Linked DNA regions of Jilunia laotingensis. The main gene of each other region encodes a partner of the protein of the gene in region 2 in a complex. Links are inferred from orthologs where the notes say so. Each region holds a gene or a part of one and is shown on either strand. Other genes may lie near its edges. The genes, in order: groL and metK.

Region 1 (7,398 bases), 1.3 Mb from region 2 along the record:
CTGTTCAGTCGTACCTGATTTCATTACACGCTCAATGTAGGCTTTTCTTTTTAGATTAGCCCTACTCTCTTGAATACCTACATGCGATTGTATCGCCTGTCCCGAACCAATGAACTCCAACGTCTGTGCCATACCTGCATAGGAAAGCAAAAACAAAGTAATTGTTAGTAATAGTTTCTTCATAATTTTGCATTTTTATGTCCTTAATTACAAAATTATGCAAAAAGAAGAGGAAAAACAATTAAGTGAAGGATACAATAGGGTGGACAACAGACAATACTTATACAAATATAAAATATTATATATCAATCATTTATCAATAAATAATAATTTTATGAGGTAGACAATTGGTTCCATTCAATAATCCGAATACTAAAAACCAGTTTAAACAACTATCAATATTGAGATAAGAACTGTTCTAAACTCTCTATTTCATCAGAAAGTTCCATTCTGTCATGCTTGATTCTATATCTCCGTTTTTTCAGAGCTACCTCATTTGTATTCAACAAACAAGCTATATTTTTATTAGGTACTCTCACCTTAACAAGACAACAAAGATATACATCATCCTCTTTTAGCTTCGGAAAATCCTGACGAAGACGTATAGCAAAGTTGTCATAACAGAGGTTGACTGTTTCTTCCAGATCGGCTAATTCTTTATTAGACAGAACCAATTCGGCAATAGATCGATTTTGCTTAATTTCATTATACGAATTAATCGATTCTATCTTTTGGATAATCGTATCCATCTTCCATATTCTCGATTTTAAGTCTTTTTCTTTCTGCTGATAAAAACTTAGTTCTTCTCTTCTGGATAACAATTCTTGCTGTTGTTTCTGTAGCTGGACAGTCTTTTTTTGCAATTCTATCACACTTTGTTTAACCAAATCATCTTTCATTCGTATCAGTGCTTCCCGTTCTTTTCCCTTTTTATAATAATACCCCCAATATAGCAGAAATAACAGAATAATAATGAAAAGAAAGCCCAACATTATAATTTCATTTTTTTGCTTGGTCAGTTTTAGGCGATTATTTTCATTCTGAATAATTGAATAGTCATATTTTCTTTGCAAAGCAATCAATTCACAATCTTTCTCACCATTTCTGATAGAATCCATATAATTGGCAAATTCACTTCTATACTGTAATGCCTTCTTATAATTACCCAACCTCTCTTCCAACAAAGACAATCCGTCATAATAATTGGCTTTTGAATACAGCGTATTTCCCAGTCCTTGCTTTTCAATGTAATACCTTGCCGAATCATAACGTTCCATTGCAAAGAAAAGTACGCCTTTCATTGCATAAGCAGCAGCATTATCCGTGGTATCCTGTTTTAAATCCATAGAAGTATTCAAATAATCCAACGCCAAAGAGTATTCCCCTTTCTTCCAATATACGATGCTCAGATTATTATAAAGTGATACTAACAAATCATTATCTTTTATATTTCTTGCCAGCTTAATTCCTTCATTATGTATTTTCAACGCTCTATCCCAATCGCCTTTCCACATATAACTCAACCCTAAATTCCTCAGCACAAAGCCTTCGGCAATAGTATCTTTCCCCATTCGGGCATATTCCAATGATTTTGTTAACTTATCTACACCATCGTCATAAGGCTTTTCTTTTAAAAGTAAAGTTCCCCAACAATTATATATTTGTTCATTCAATTTATAATCGGATGTACCTAACGTAGCTAGTGATGCCTTCTGATAAAATTCCAGTGCTTTTTTCTTATCATTATTTTCATGATGATAACGCCCGTACAAAAAATAACACCATCCTTTACGAATAGAGTCTTTTCCTTCTCCATAGTATTCCTCCGCAATACGAATTAAAGAATCGGATTCCATGGGCAATCTTTTTTTATAAATAGCTTGCTCCATAAGCAAAGCGTAGGCAGCCATCTCTTTCTCCGACATATTACCTGGGAATACAAGCTGATTTAAAAGAATATAAGAACTGTCCGGTTGAGCGTCCATCAACTTTTCCGCCTGTAAAAGAATTTTCGCAGTAGTAGTCTTGTCATCGCATCCCAATATGGCAATTACAACGAAAAACAAAAGGATATACTTACAAGGTTCCCTCATTGTTCATGTCTATTTACTGCGAATATACAGTTTTATTTTGAATTTCGCTGTTTGGAGCAAACATATAGTTACAAAAAAGCTGCTTTTCTTTTATATCGGAAAAGCAGCTTTCTTATGATTTAAAATATTCCTTTTTTGGGGAAATTACATCATTCCACCCATTCCTCCCATTCCGGGAGCGCCCATTGGCATTTCAGGTTTATCTTCTTTCTTTTCTACAATGACACATTCTGTGGTCAGGAACATACCAGCGATAGAGGCAGCATTCTCTAAAGCTACACGTGCAACTTTAGCAGGATCGACTACACCGGCAGCATACAGATTCTCATAAACATCCATACGTGCATTGTAACCATAATCACCTTTGCCTTCACGAACCTTCTGAACCACAACAGCACCTTCTTTACCGGCATTTGCTACAATCTGGCGAAGCGGTTCTTCGATAGCCCGTTTGATGATTTCAACACCTGTCAATTCATCTGCGTTATCACCTTGTACATTTTCCAATGAATCGATAGCACGAATGTAAGCTACACCTCCACCCGGGATAATACCCTCTTCAATGGCAGCACGAGTTGCACGCAATGCATCGTCTACACGGTCTTTCTTTTCTTTCATTTCGACTTCGGAAGCAGCACCTACATAAAGTACAGCTACGCCACCTGACAACTTAGCCAAACGTTCCTGCAACTTTTCACGATCATAATCCGATTTTGTTGCAGCAATCTGAGATTTGATTTGATTGCAACGTTCTTTGATGTTCTCTTTTGAACCGGCACCGTTTACAATAGTCGTATTATCTTTAGAAACAGTCACTTTATCAGCTGTACCCAGCATTTCTATCGTAGCTTGTTCCAATTTCAGACCTTTTTCTTCACTGATTACCACTCCACCTGTCAGAATAGCGATATCTTCCAACATCTCTTTTCTACGATCGCCAAATCCCGGAGCTTTTACAGCACAAATCTTCAATTGAGAACGGAGACGGTTTACAACCAATGTGGTCAAAGCCTCGCTATCAACATCTTCAGCAATAACCAACAAAGGACGACCGGACTGAACAGCAGGTTCAAGAATAGGTAAGAAATCTTTCAAGTTAGAAATTTTCTTATCATAAATCAGAATGTAAGGTTTCTCCATCTCACACTCCATCTTTTCCGTATTAGTTACAAAGTAAGCTGATAAATAGCCACGATCGAACTGCATACCTTCTACCACACCTATAGTAGTGTCAGTACCTTTAGCTTCTTCTATAGTGATGACACCGTCTTTGGAAACTTTACGCATTGCATCGGCAATCAATTTACCGATTACAGGATCATTGTTGGCAGAAACAGTAGCAACCTGTTCAATCTTATCATAGTTATCACCAACCTTTTCAGCCTGGTTTTTGATAGATTCAACAACTTTAGCTACAGCTTTATCAATACCGCGTTTAATATCCATAGGACTTGCACCGGCAGTAACGTTCTTCAATCCTTCTGATACGATAGACTGTGCAAGAACAGTTGCAGTAGTTGTACCGTCACCGGCATCATCACCTGTCTTGGAAGCAACTTCTTTCACCAGTTGAGCGCCTGTATTTTGGAAAGGATCTGTCAATTCGACCTCTTTCGCTACCGTAACACCATCTTTCGTGATATGAGGAGCGCCGAATTTCTTTTCAATGATTACGTTACGGCCTTTCGGACCCAGTGTTACTTTTACTGCATTTGCCAAAGCATCGACACCTTTTTTCAATTGGTCACGCGCATCGATATTGAATAATATTTCTTTTGCCATAATGATTTTACTATTTTAATGATTTATATATACTATAATTAATTAACCCACAACAGCGAGAACATCACTTTGACGCATGATAAGGTACTTAGTACCTTCCACCTCAAGCTCTGTTCCGGCATATTTGCCATAAAGAACAGTATCACCAACCTTCAATACCATTTCTTCATCTTTTGTACCGTGACCTACTGCCACTATTTCACCTTTCAAAGGTTTTTCTTTTGCTGTATCCGGAATAATGATACCACCAATTGTTTTTTCTTCTGCAGGTGCAGGGAGTATCAGCACTCTGTCTGCTAATGGTTTAATGTTCATAGTTACTTTTTGTTTTATATGTTATACATTATTATATATGATATTATTCATTCATCCTTCAGTAAAGGACGAAAATCAAATTACGAAAACCGTGCCAAATTATAAAAACGAAGGTTTGGCAGAGACTGACTGACAAAATGACAATCAGCCCGAGTATTTATAAAAATAAAATACGTACCTTTGCCTGTCATTTACGCAAACATCAGTTATGAAAAAAAGTATTCTACTTGCAGCTTGCCTTTTGGCAACATTGGACAGTTTTGCCCAAAAAAAAGATTTCAGTTATAAATTTTATGGTCAAATCCGCACCGATCTTTATTATAACAGTCGTGCCAATAAAGAGACTGTGGACGGACTTTTTTACATGTACCCTTTGGATAAAAAACCGGATGCGGACGGGAAAGACCTGAACGGCACAGCCAATGGAAGTTTTTATACACTGTATACCCGACTGGGGGTGGACGTAAAAGGGCCTAAATTAGGAAAAGCCACAACGTCAGCCAAGGTAGAGGCAGATTTCAGAGGTTCGGGAACCACTTTTTCCACAGTACGTCTACGCCATGCATACCTCAACCTCGATTGGGGCAAATCGGCATTACTTTTGGGACAAACATGGCATCCCCTCTTTGGAGAAGTTTCTCCACAAATACTCAATCTATCCGTGGGTGCCCCTTTTCAACCCTTCAGTCGTGCCCCCCAAATTCGTTATCAATATGAAGTCGGGAATATAAAACTGATTGGCGCTGCAATTTGGCAATCACAGTATCTTTCCGTAGGACTTGACAATATAAAAAGCCAGAATTATATAAAAAATAGTTGCATACCGGAATTTTATGCCGGAATAGATTATAAAGTAAAAAATTGGTTATTAGGAGCCGGCATCGAACTGTTATCGATTAAACCAAGAACCGAATCCACCGTAGAAATTTCAACCAATGAAAATGATGACAATACCATCAGCAAAACTTTTAAAGTAGATGAACGCATCACCACTCTGTCTTATGAAGCTCATCTGAGATATAGTGATAGGAATTGGTTTATTGCTGCCAAAAGCGTACTAGGCAATAATCTGACACAAACATCCATGTTGGGAGGTTTTGGAATAAAATCCATTGATAAACGAACCGGAAAACAAGAATATTCTTCCATTCTGAATTCCAGCACCTGGTTGAACGTAGTTTATGGTGAAAAATGGAAACCGGGACTTTTTTTAGGTTACATCAAGAATTTAGGAACGGGTGATGCCGTGACTAAATTATATGGTACCGGAACTGATGTGGATCAATTGGTCACAGCCGGAGCCGAATTAACTTATAACATTGCGAACTGGAAATTCGGATTGGAATATACCCTAAGTACAGTCTGGTACGGATCATTGGATTCGACGAATGGAAAAATCATAGATACTCATTCTGTCAGTAACCACCGTATAGTAGGAGTAACCATGTTTATGTTTTGATAAAAGCACTATGATCAACAAAGCTGAAAATCAGTAAAATTTAAATTTACCATATTATCGGGAATTTTCTGATATAAACGATTGCGTATATTCTTTTTTAAATTACTTTTGCGGCTATAGTAACTAAAAACATAAGATTATGAAAAAATTATTACTCGTATGTGTCATGCTATTGACAGTAATAGGCATGAAAGCAGAAGATTCGGCAATTGAATTGCTGAATACGACTCCGAAAAATGGAGAAAAATATTCTGTGAATAAAGCAGATGGAAATGTCGTATTCACTTTTAATCGTGGAGTCACAATCGATAAAGCATGGATTGTACCTGCAGAAGGAAACAAAATTGCAATCACTAATTCTTGGGATTCATTTATCCTTCAGTATTATTATTATTGCGGAATAGCGAATCAAATGAAACAGCTACTTTCTGATGGAATCATTAAAGCCGGTGAAACGTTCTCTATCGAATTAGAAGGAATAAAAGATAAAGAAAATCCCTCTATAATTTTTGGAACGGACGGTAAAGTATCCATTTCACTGGTTGCAACACGTTTGCCAGCCACCTTAGTGAGTGTCAGCAAAGAAGATGGAACAGATTTAAAATCATACTACAAACCTGGAGATGAAGAGGGAATCATCACCTTTACTTTTTCCGAACCGGTAACTTGCCAGAGTGCTGAGATTATTTATGGTAATGTTGAAGCAGGGACTTATGGTCATCAGGATGTCCCATTTACCATAACTGAAGAAAAAGTTCTAGCCAATCTACAGGGAATCCATATGGAACCGGAAGCTTTGAATGGAGCTACTGCAATAACTCTCCAACTCAGGACTTTACAAGCTGTATCCGATGAAAGCATCGTTGAAGGTAACATCCCTAATTCTCCGGGAAGAGTCGGTATGCATTATACAATAAAGAAGGGTGCTTCTGAAGAAATATATGGTGGATTCGAAGGCGATATAGATAAAGATGATCACCTTAGCTGTTGGATATCCGGAAAAATAACTTTTGATGCAGTACGTTTTTCTTATAATCTCAAGAATAAACCGACAGTAATAGATATATCCAGTGATCAGTTTACTATAACGGATGACCCTGAAAATGAAGGAGCGATCACATTTACAGTTCCATTACAATATTTCACTTTTGACGCTGGTGATGTAATTGTGGAACTAGTCAATGCCAATGACCTTGCCGGAAGTAGTGTAGAAATAAATGAAACCTTTAGTTCCAAGGGAAGAACTGCCGCAAACTCAACATGCCTTGGCATCACTCCTACTCCGGGAACATTGAGCGCATTCCCGCAACAGTTTACTTTTGTATTCAATGATGCAGTAACTGTGGAATCGGGTACAATCATTAATGGTGAAATGGAAATGCAATTGATCGTAGGAGCGAATATCATCGTAGATAATAATAAAGTAACAATTACCAATTTCAGAGGATCATTCATCGGTGATGTCTCTTTCAAATTACAAGTAAAGGATTCAAAAGAGGCTTATATTACTTATGGAAATACTGAAAATTATGTAATAGCAGAATATTCTATTCCATCCAATACTTTGGTATGCACAAGTTCAGACCCGGCACCAGGAAAAGTAACAAGTTTGCATGTCATTACTTTAACCTTTACTTCTCCTGACAAAAGTATTGTAGGAGGTTTTGATCCGGAAAAGAAAGCAACTTTAACAGATGAATCCGGTAATGTAGTAGCAACCGGTACATTCGATTATGCCGATTTTGCATA
Region 2 (7,491 bases):
TGCAGAGTTTAAATCCTAATGTTTTCAAATCAGTCATTATAGAATAGGGAGATTTCCTCCAAGTATAATAATCAATTGATTTGTTTTTATTGTTTTTTGTTTGTTTATTTCACATCTGTAGAAGATTGACTCAAGGAGGAGAACGTATAACAAACGAAACACGGTTGAAATACATATTGATTAAAGGATTTGAATGCTATAGATCATAGTATTCGTTACTGTTTACTTAATAGATCAAATAATAAAAATGTCACACAGCTAGTACAATATTTCCATATTTATTTGTGATGCAACGCATTAACTTATAATAAAATGGAACGATTACTTTTTCAAGATACCACAATATCCTTATGTATACCCTAAAAGCCGGATAGGATAAATATGGAAATTCTATGCCTAACATCCAGATGCCAGGCATCAACTTAAAAATGTGACATGTTCTTCGGGGAAATGTTCCACAGACTTTTCCTGTTTCTCTTGTTAAGGTGGGGCAATAGTAAAAAGAGGAGAAACCGTTAAAAAGAAGTAGTTCTTACAGTTATTTTAATTCATAATAGCTAAAAGGGAGAGAGTGTACTATAAAGGAAACTCCGTCCCTTTTAGTATTATGAATACAGAATATAATAGATCGAGCGCTCAAAATATTATATCACTTTTTTCACAGAGCTATATTATTTTACCTCAAACCATCCATAAATATATCCATCATCTTGGTTGGATATTTTCAGCAGATAAACTCCCGGTGAATATGTACCAATGGCAATGTCATATCGAATATATTCATTCACAAAAATAGGTTGGGAATAGATTTCCAATCCATCCTTCTCGGTGATAGAAACGGTTACATCACCCGTTACGTCCCAGAAATCAATTGAAATCTTTTCATTCTCAATAATTGCACTGATAGGAATAATGGGCATGGAACGATTATCTATATCTCTGTCGTCTGAGCCACCTTTCCATTCGTCCGGATCACCTTTCCAATGACTAATGAAAGAAATCTGACCGGTCCAAGCTATAAAACTGTCATTCACCTGCTGTGCCCTGACCATTCCACTCAAACAAACGAATAATAATAGAAAAAGTTTTGTTTTCATTTTAATCTCATTTTGGTTGTTTAACTGTGACAAAGATAGGGTGCATAAAGGACATTTCAAAAAACATAGCATGGACGTAGGGTATAATTATACAATACTGATTACCAATTAAATATCCATAAATAAAAGCTTTTGCATGGATTATCGAATCTTTCCGGCTCTACACTTTTGCAAGAAATCTTCCAAAGCTTCCCCTTTTAACATGCCTATCCGTTCTTTAATGCGCAGTTTATTTTTTGATAAGGTATGACCATCTTTACTTTCAAACAAAGTGACCACTTCTTTTGATGAGAAAGATAGCAACAGAAAACTCAGAACTTTAATATCATGATCTGTCAACTGTTCATATTTATTCTTCAAAACCACAAGTACATTATTAAAAAGATTATTTACCAAAGTAAATATCCTGTCCCATTCTTCCAAGGTAAGATTATCAACTATAATCTCGCCACTCTTTAGCATTTTAATCAATACGCTTACATCCAGCTTATCACGTAACCTGTGAGAGTCAGCCATCAATTCATCTATTTTTTCATTCAACTTTTTAATCTTGTTTCCAGAAGAGACAGCTGAATCTGTCTTTTGACGTTTACACATTTTTATCTCTTTCCTATAGCCAGCGATTTTTTCATCATTCCTTTTCAATCGCCTGCAACTCTTCGTGATCTGCAATTTTGCATGATAATATTTCCTGTATAAATAATACATACAGATACCGAAAAAGAGTAAAAGTATAATGCTACTGAAAAATATCGTCCTTTTCTCCATTTGTAACTGTAAACTTTCCCTCAAAGACTTCTCTTCTACATATTTAGCCTGAAATTGAACCACAGCTTCTCTTTTATTCTGATTTTCGGCTAAATAATGTAATGAATCAGCAATTGCTTTGTAAGATAACGCCTCTTTATAATTATTCTCTGCTTCTGATAATTCAGACAAACAAGCGTATGCTTCAGAACGTGTCGATAAACTGGGGCTATTCATGCACATCATTATGTATTTCTTTGCTTCAGACACTTTTCCTTGTTTTTGATATAAATGTCCCAAAGTAATATAATGGTATAACTTTTTCCTTTCATTCGGTTCTTTATCTATAATATCTAAAAGGATCTTTTCAGCTTTAATATATTCTCCTTTTTGACAATATATAAATGCAAATAATTTTGCAGCAGCAATCTCAAGCCGAATAGGATTATCTTTTAGAAGTTGCAAACTCCTTGTAGTACATTCCAAAGCACTATCAAGTTCTTGTTTATAAAAGAATGCTTGTCCCAATGTTTGATATGCATATGCCACTCCTAAAGTATCCTTAGCCAAATAATTGAAATTTACAGCACAACGGGCAAAACGAATATACTGATCATAAAAAGATTGGTTTCTGTGGAATATGGCTATATTTTCAGACAGCAACCCCAGCAATTTGTACTCTTTAGCATCTTTCAGTGACTTATATGCATCTAAGTATATCTTCATCGCACGCAATTCATCACCACACAGTTGAATGATGCGTCCGTAATAATACATAGACTTACCGTATTGTGCCCAATCACCCTTCTCTTTGAAATAATGCACGGAATAGATGATAGAAGAATCAGTAGTCAAATCCATATAATTATTGTCCCGCGCTTGAGTCAGCAATAAATAATAACGGGCAAGAGCTTCCTCCTTCAATGCTGATTCTGAGATCGATTCTAAAAGACGCAATGCACTATCCGGCTGCGTTCCCATCAACCGTTCAGCACGTTGAAGAAGAAGATCTTTTGTATCCGGAATAAAATGACAGGAACCCATTGCCACTAAAACAGAAATAGTGAGAAACAACGGGAATAGACAGCAACTCAACACTTTCATCCAATTAACTCTATACTGATTTTATAAATAACATATGGCAAAAAATTAACGCTGTATCTCTGCCATACTAACTCTATCGCATTTGCAGCAAATATACATAATCCGCTTTAAGCAAAGAAAGGAGGAAAGAAGAAAACCGCCTTCCCCTTTAAAAAAAGAGAAAAACGGTCTTCTATAATAAATAGCTGTAAAGCTACGCTGATTACAAACCGAATGCGGATTTCACCTGATCTACATAATCAAGTTTCTCCCAAGTGAAAAGCTCAACCTCAAGGGTCTTATTACCTTCATAGCGGGACTCAAAATGCTTGGTAACAACCTGTGGCTCACGACCCATATGTCCGTAAGCGGCAGTTTCTTGATAGATCGGGTTACGCAATTTCAAACGTTCCTCGATTGCTTTCGGGCGAAGATCGAACAATTCATCAATCTTCTTGGCTATTTCACCGTCAGTCATGTTCACATGGCTGCGCCCGTAGGTATTGACATAGATATTGATGGGGCGTGCCACACCGATTGCATAGGATACCTGTACGAGCATTTCATCGGCTACACCGGCAGCCACCAGGTTCTTGGCAATGTGACGGGCGGCATATGCTGCGCTACGGTCTACCTTGCTCGGATCTTTGCCGGAGAAAGCACCACCCCCGTGGGCACCCTTGCCACCATAGGTATCTACAATAATCTTACGGCCGGTCAGTCCGGTGTCACCGTGAGGACCGCCAATCACGAACTTACCTGTCGGGTTGACATGATAGGTGATATGGTCATTGAACAGTGCCAGTACATCTTCATGATGGATATCGGCTATGACGCGAGGCATCAATATTTCAATCACATCTTTGCGGATGATGGCCAACATCTCTTCATCCGCCTTCAACTGAGCTTCTTCAGAGGCGTCGGTAGGTTGGATAAAGTCGTCGTGCTGGGTCGATACAACAATGGTATCGATACGTACAGGTTTTCCGTTATCATCATATTCAATCGTCACCTGGCTTTTTGCATCGGGACGAAGATAGGTCATCTGCCTGCCTTCACGACGAATATCAGCCAGAACCAGCAAAATGCGGTGAGCCAGATCGAGGGAAAGAGGCATATAGTTTTCTGTTTCATTGGTAGCGTAACCAAACATCATTCCCTGGTCGCCCGCACCCTGATTCATCGGGTCTTCACGCTCGACACCACGGTTGATATCGGGGCTCTGTTCGTGAATGGCAGAAAGTACACCGCACGAATTGCCTTCAAACATGTATTCGGCCTTCGTATAGCCGATTTTCTTGATTACTTCGCGTGCAACGAGCTGCAAGTCGATATACGCACTTGTTTTCACTTCTCCAGCAAGCACTACCTGTCCGGTAGTTACTAAAGTTTCGCAAGCTACTTTCGAACTGGAGTCATAAGCCAACAGTTTGTCAAGTACAGCGTCCGATATCTGATCGGCCACTTTGTCGGGGTGTCCTTCAGACACCGATTCGGATGTGAATAAATATCCCATACTAATTGAAAAATTAATAATTGAAAATTGGATGAAACAGGTGGAGACACTAGGCTAAGTAGGGATGCCTGACGGCACAGAAAGGAATGTTGTTTTAGCATTTTTTTCTGTGGTTGCAAGCTACTCAAATCTTTCCACATATCATTTCGGTTGCAAAGATAGGGATTATTGAGAAACTATGATTATATTTGTTAGAACTTTAACAAATAGAAAGAGATATGGCTTTTAGAGAAATTGTAAAAGTACAACCTTGGAAAAAGATTCTGGGGTTTACGCTGATATATCCAATTCTAGCTAGTTTCATGGATGTATGTTTTGAAGCATTTACTGTCAGAAAGGCTTTATTCAATGTCTTAGCAGGGGTTACGATGGCTCTGGTTATTTTCTGGAAGAGGAAGAAAGAATAACAGGGTTAATCTTATCATCCATCGCCTACATAACTTTACGGTGCTTTATGGTAGTATAAAGTATTGCTTTATTGCCTTTAAAGCGTTGCTTTATTACCTTTAAAGTCCTGCTTTATCGGCATTAAAGAGCTACTGTATCGGTGTTAAAGTATGGCTGTATCGGTGATAAAGCAGTTCCATGATAGGAATGAGGCACGATTGTAATAATTACAACCTATCTTATTCGTTGCTTTTAACGTTTACCTGTCTAACAGTTCACTCATTGTTTTATGAAACACGGGATGAATAAGATCCGGTGCAATTTCAACCAACGGTTCCATCACAAAGCGTCTTTCAGTCATTAAAGGGTGGGGGAGGACAAGCTCCGCTGTCTTTATCACTTCCTCTCCATACAAAAGAATATCGATATCGATCAGACGGTCGGAATACTGCCCGTTTACCGATTTATGAGTTCTTCCCAATTCCCTTTCTATTGCTTGCGTCTCATTGAGAAGCTGTAGGGGAGGCAGCTTTGTATCGGCACAGACGACAGCGTTCAGGAAGCTGTTTCCGGAAGAGAATCCCCAAGGCTCGGTCACATAAAAAGCGGAAAGGGAAACGATTTTCCCTATCCGCTCTCCGATTTTCTCTACGGCCATCCGCAGGTTCTGCTCTTTGTCACCTAAATTGGTACCAAGGCCCAGATATACGTTCATTATTTACTTAGCAATCGTGAATTAACTACTTTAGTCTAAAATCAGCATGGCATCACCATACGTACCGAAGCGATAGCCCTCCTTCATCGCCACGTGGTAAGCGTCCATCACCTGATCATAACCTCCGAAGGCGGCAACGATCATCAACAGGGTAGACAGCGGCATGTGGAAGTTGGAAATCATCGCATTGGCAACTGTAAATTCATAGGGAGGGAAGATGAACTTATTCGTCCAGCCTTCGAATTCCTTCAGGTGTCCGTCCGTACTCACCGTGCTTTCAATGGCACGCATCACCGTAGTACCCACAGCGCAGACGTTTTTGCCAAGGTCTTTAGCCCGGTTCACTGTCCGTACAGCCTCTTCACCTACAAACATCTGTTCAGAGTCCATCTTATGCTTCGTCAAATCCTCCACGTCGATATCGCGGAAGTTTCCCAAACCGGCATGCAAAGTGATATAAGCAAAGTCGATCCCTTTGATCTCCATGCGCTTCATCAACTCGCGGCTGAAGTGAAGACTGGCGGTAGGTGCGGTCACGGCTCCCTCGTTGCGGGCAAAGATAGACTGGAAACGTTCCGCATCTTCCTCTTCAACCGGACGGTTGATAATGGAATGAGGCAGCGGAGTCTCACCCAAAGCATAAAGTGCCTTTTTAAATTCGTCATGAGGTCCGTCGTAAAGGAAACGCAAGGTACGACCACGCGAAGTGGTATTGTCGATTACCTCGGCAACCATCGAGTCGTCATCACCAAAATAGAGCTTGTTTCCGATACGGATTTTACGAGCCGGATCGACAAGCACGTCCCAAAGACGAAGCTCCTCGTTCAGCTCCCGCAACAAGAATACTTCGATACGAGCCCCAGTCTTTTCCTTGTTCCCGTACAAGCGGGCAGGAAAAACCTTCGTATCGTTGAAAATAAACACATCCTTATCATCAAAATAATTCAAGACGTCTTTAAACATCTTGTGTTCAATCTGACCTGTTTTACGGTGGAGTACCATTAAACGCGATTCATCTCTGTACTTCGTCGGGTGCAAAGCAATTTTGTCCTCAGGCAACTTAAATTTAAATTGTGACAGTTTCATATCTATTCTTCTTATTACGTTAATTATCTTCTGTTATTTCTATCTCCTGCTCATCCATCCAGGCAGCAAACTGCATCGGGTCGAGGCAATCTTCCAGCTTCACTTCTCCCACCCTCGTCCGGATCAATCCTGTCAGATGGGCTCCGCTTTGGAGCGCTTCACCGATATCCCGGGCCAACGCACGGATATAGGTGCCTTTGCTACAGACCACACGGATTTTTATCTCCATCCGTTCCAAGTCGCATTCCAATAGTTCTATCTCATCGATGACGAGCAACTTCGGTTTCAGTTCCACCTCTTCCCCCTTACGGGCCAAGTCGTAGGCACGTTTGCCGTCCACCTTGCAAGCAGAGAATACGGGCGGAATCTGATGAATCTCGCCCAAGAACCGTTTCAACGCCTCTTCCACCTTCTCACGGGTAATATGTTCGGTAGGATACGTGGCGTCTATCTCATGTTCCAAGTCGTAAGACGGAGTGGTAGCCCCCAGTTGTACGGTGGCAATATACTCTTTGGTATGATATTGGAACTCTTCTATCCGCTTTGTAGCCTTCCCCGTACAGACAATCATGACTCCCGTAGCCAGAGGATCGAGCGTACCGGCATGGCCTACTTTCAGTTTCTTCACTTTCATCCTCCGGCAAATGTGGTAGCGTGCATGCCCCACCACTTTGAACGATGTCCAACCGAGAGGTTTATTAAAATAGAGTACTTCTCCTTCTTTAAAATTCAAAATATTAACGATTAAGTTTACTACTTAATTCAACAAGCTGCATACTATTGTCACCGTACCCACAATGGCACAGTAGATAGCAAAGTAGATCAGCTTGCCTTTCTTCACGATATTAATCATCCACTTG

What was found.
Region 1: the proteins of metK (region 2) and groL are in contact, whole or in part, in a cryo-EM structure (PDB 8P4O), measured with the Escherichia coli proteins. The link is inferred for Jilunia laotingensis from one-to-one orthologs.

What each region holds. Positions count from the first base shown.
Region 1 is NZ_JACRTF010000001.1:2,762,820-2,770,217, reverse strand. Bases 1,557-4,462 are described here. They hold groL (chaperonin GroEL), read right to left. Parts: upstream 3,876-4,462; coding sequence 2,238-3,875; downstream 1,557-2,237. Other genes in these bases: H8744_RS10535 (DcaP family trimeric outer membrane transporter), read left to right, coding at 4,399-4,462; H8744_RS10540 (co-chaperone GroES), read right to left, coding at 3,918-4,190; H8744_RS10550 (tetratricopeptide repeat protein), read right to left, coding at 1,557-2,093. Outside these bases: H8744_RS10555 (T9SS-dependent choice-of-anchor J family protein), read right to left, coding at 1-183; more of H8744_RS10550, read right to left, coding at 396-1,556; more of H8744_RS10535, read left to right, coding at 4,463-5,649; H8744_RS10530 (hypothetical protein), read left to right, coding at 5,789-7,398.
Region 2 is NZ_JACRTF010000001.1:1,450,016-1,457,506, forward strand. Bases 2,298-5,296 are described here. They hold metK (methionine adenosyltransferase), read right to left. Parts: upstream 4,444-5,296; coding sequence 3,151-4,443; downstream 2,298-3,150. Other genes in these bases: H8744_RS05570 (tetratricopeptide repeat protein), read right to left, coding at 2,298-2,699; H8744_RS05580 (hypothetical protein), read left to right, coding at 4,662-4,850; folK (2-amino-4-hydroxy-6-hydroxymethyldihydropteridine diphosphokinase), read right to left, coding at 5,090-5,296. Also shown: H8744_RS05565 (DUF3244 domain-containing protein), read right to left, coding at 672-1,097; more of H8744_RS05570, read right to left, coding at 1,239-2,297; more of folK, read right to left, coding at 5,297-5,548; tRNA preQ1(34) S-adenosylmethionine ribosyltransferase-isomerase QueA, read right to left, coding at 5,576-6,631; tRNA pseudouridine(55) synthase TruB, read right to left, coding at 6,651-7,364; H8744_RS05600 (undecaprenyl-diphosphate phosphatase), read right to left, coding at 7,389-7,491. UniProt on the Escherichia coli protein: Catalyzes the formation of S-adenosylmethionine (AdoMet) from methionine and ATP.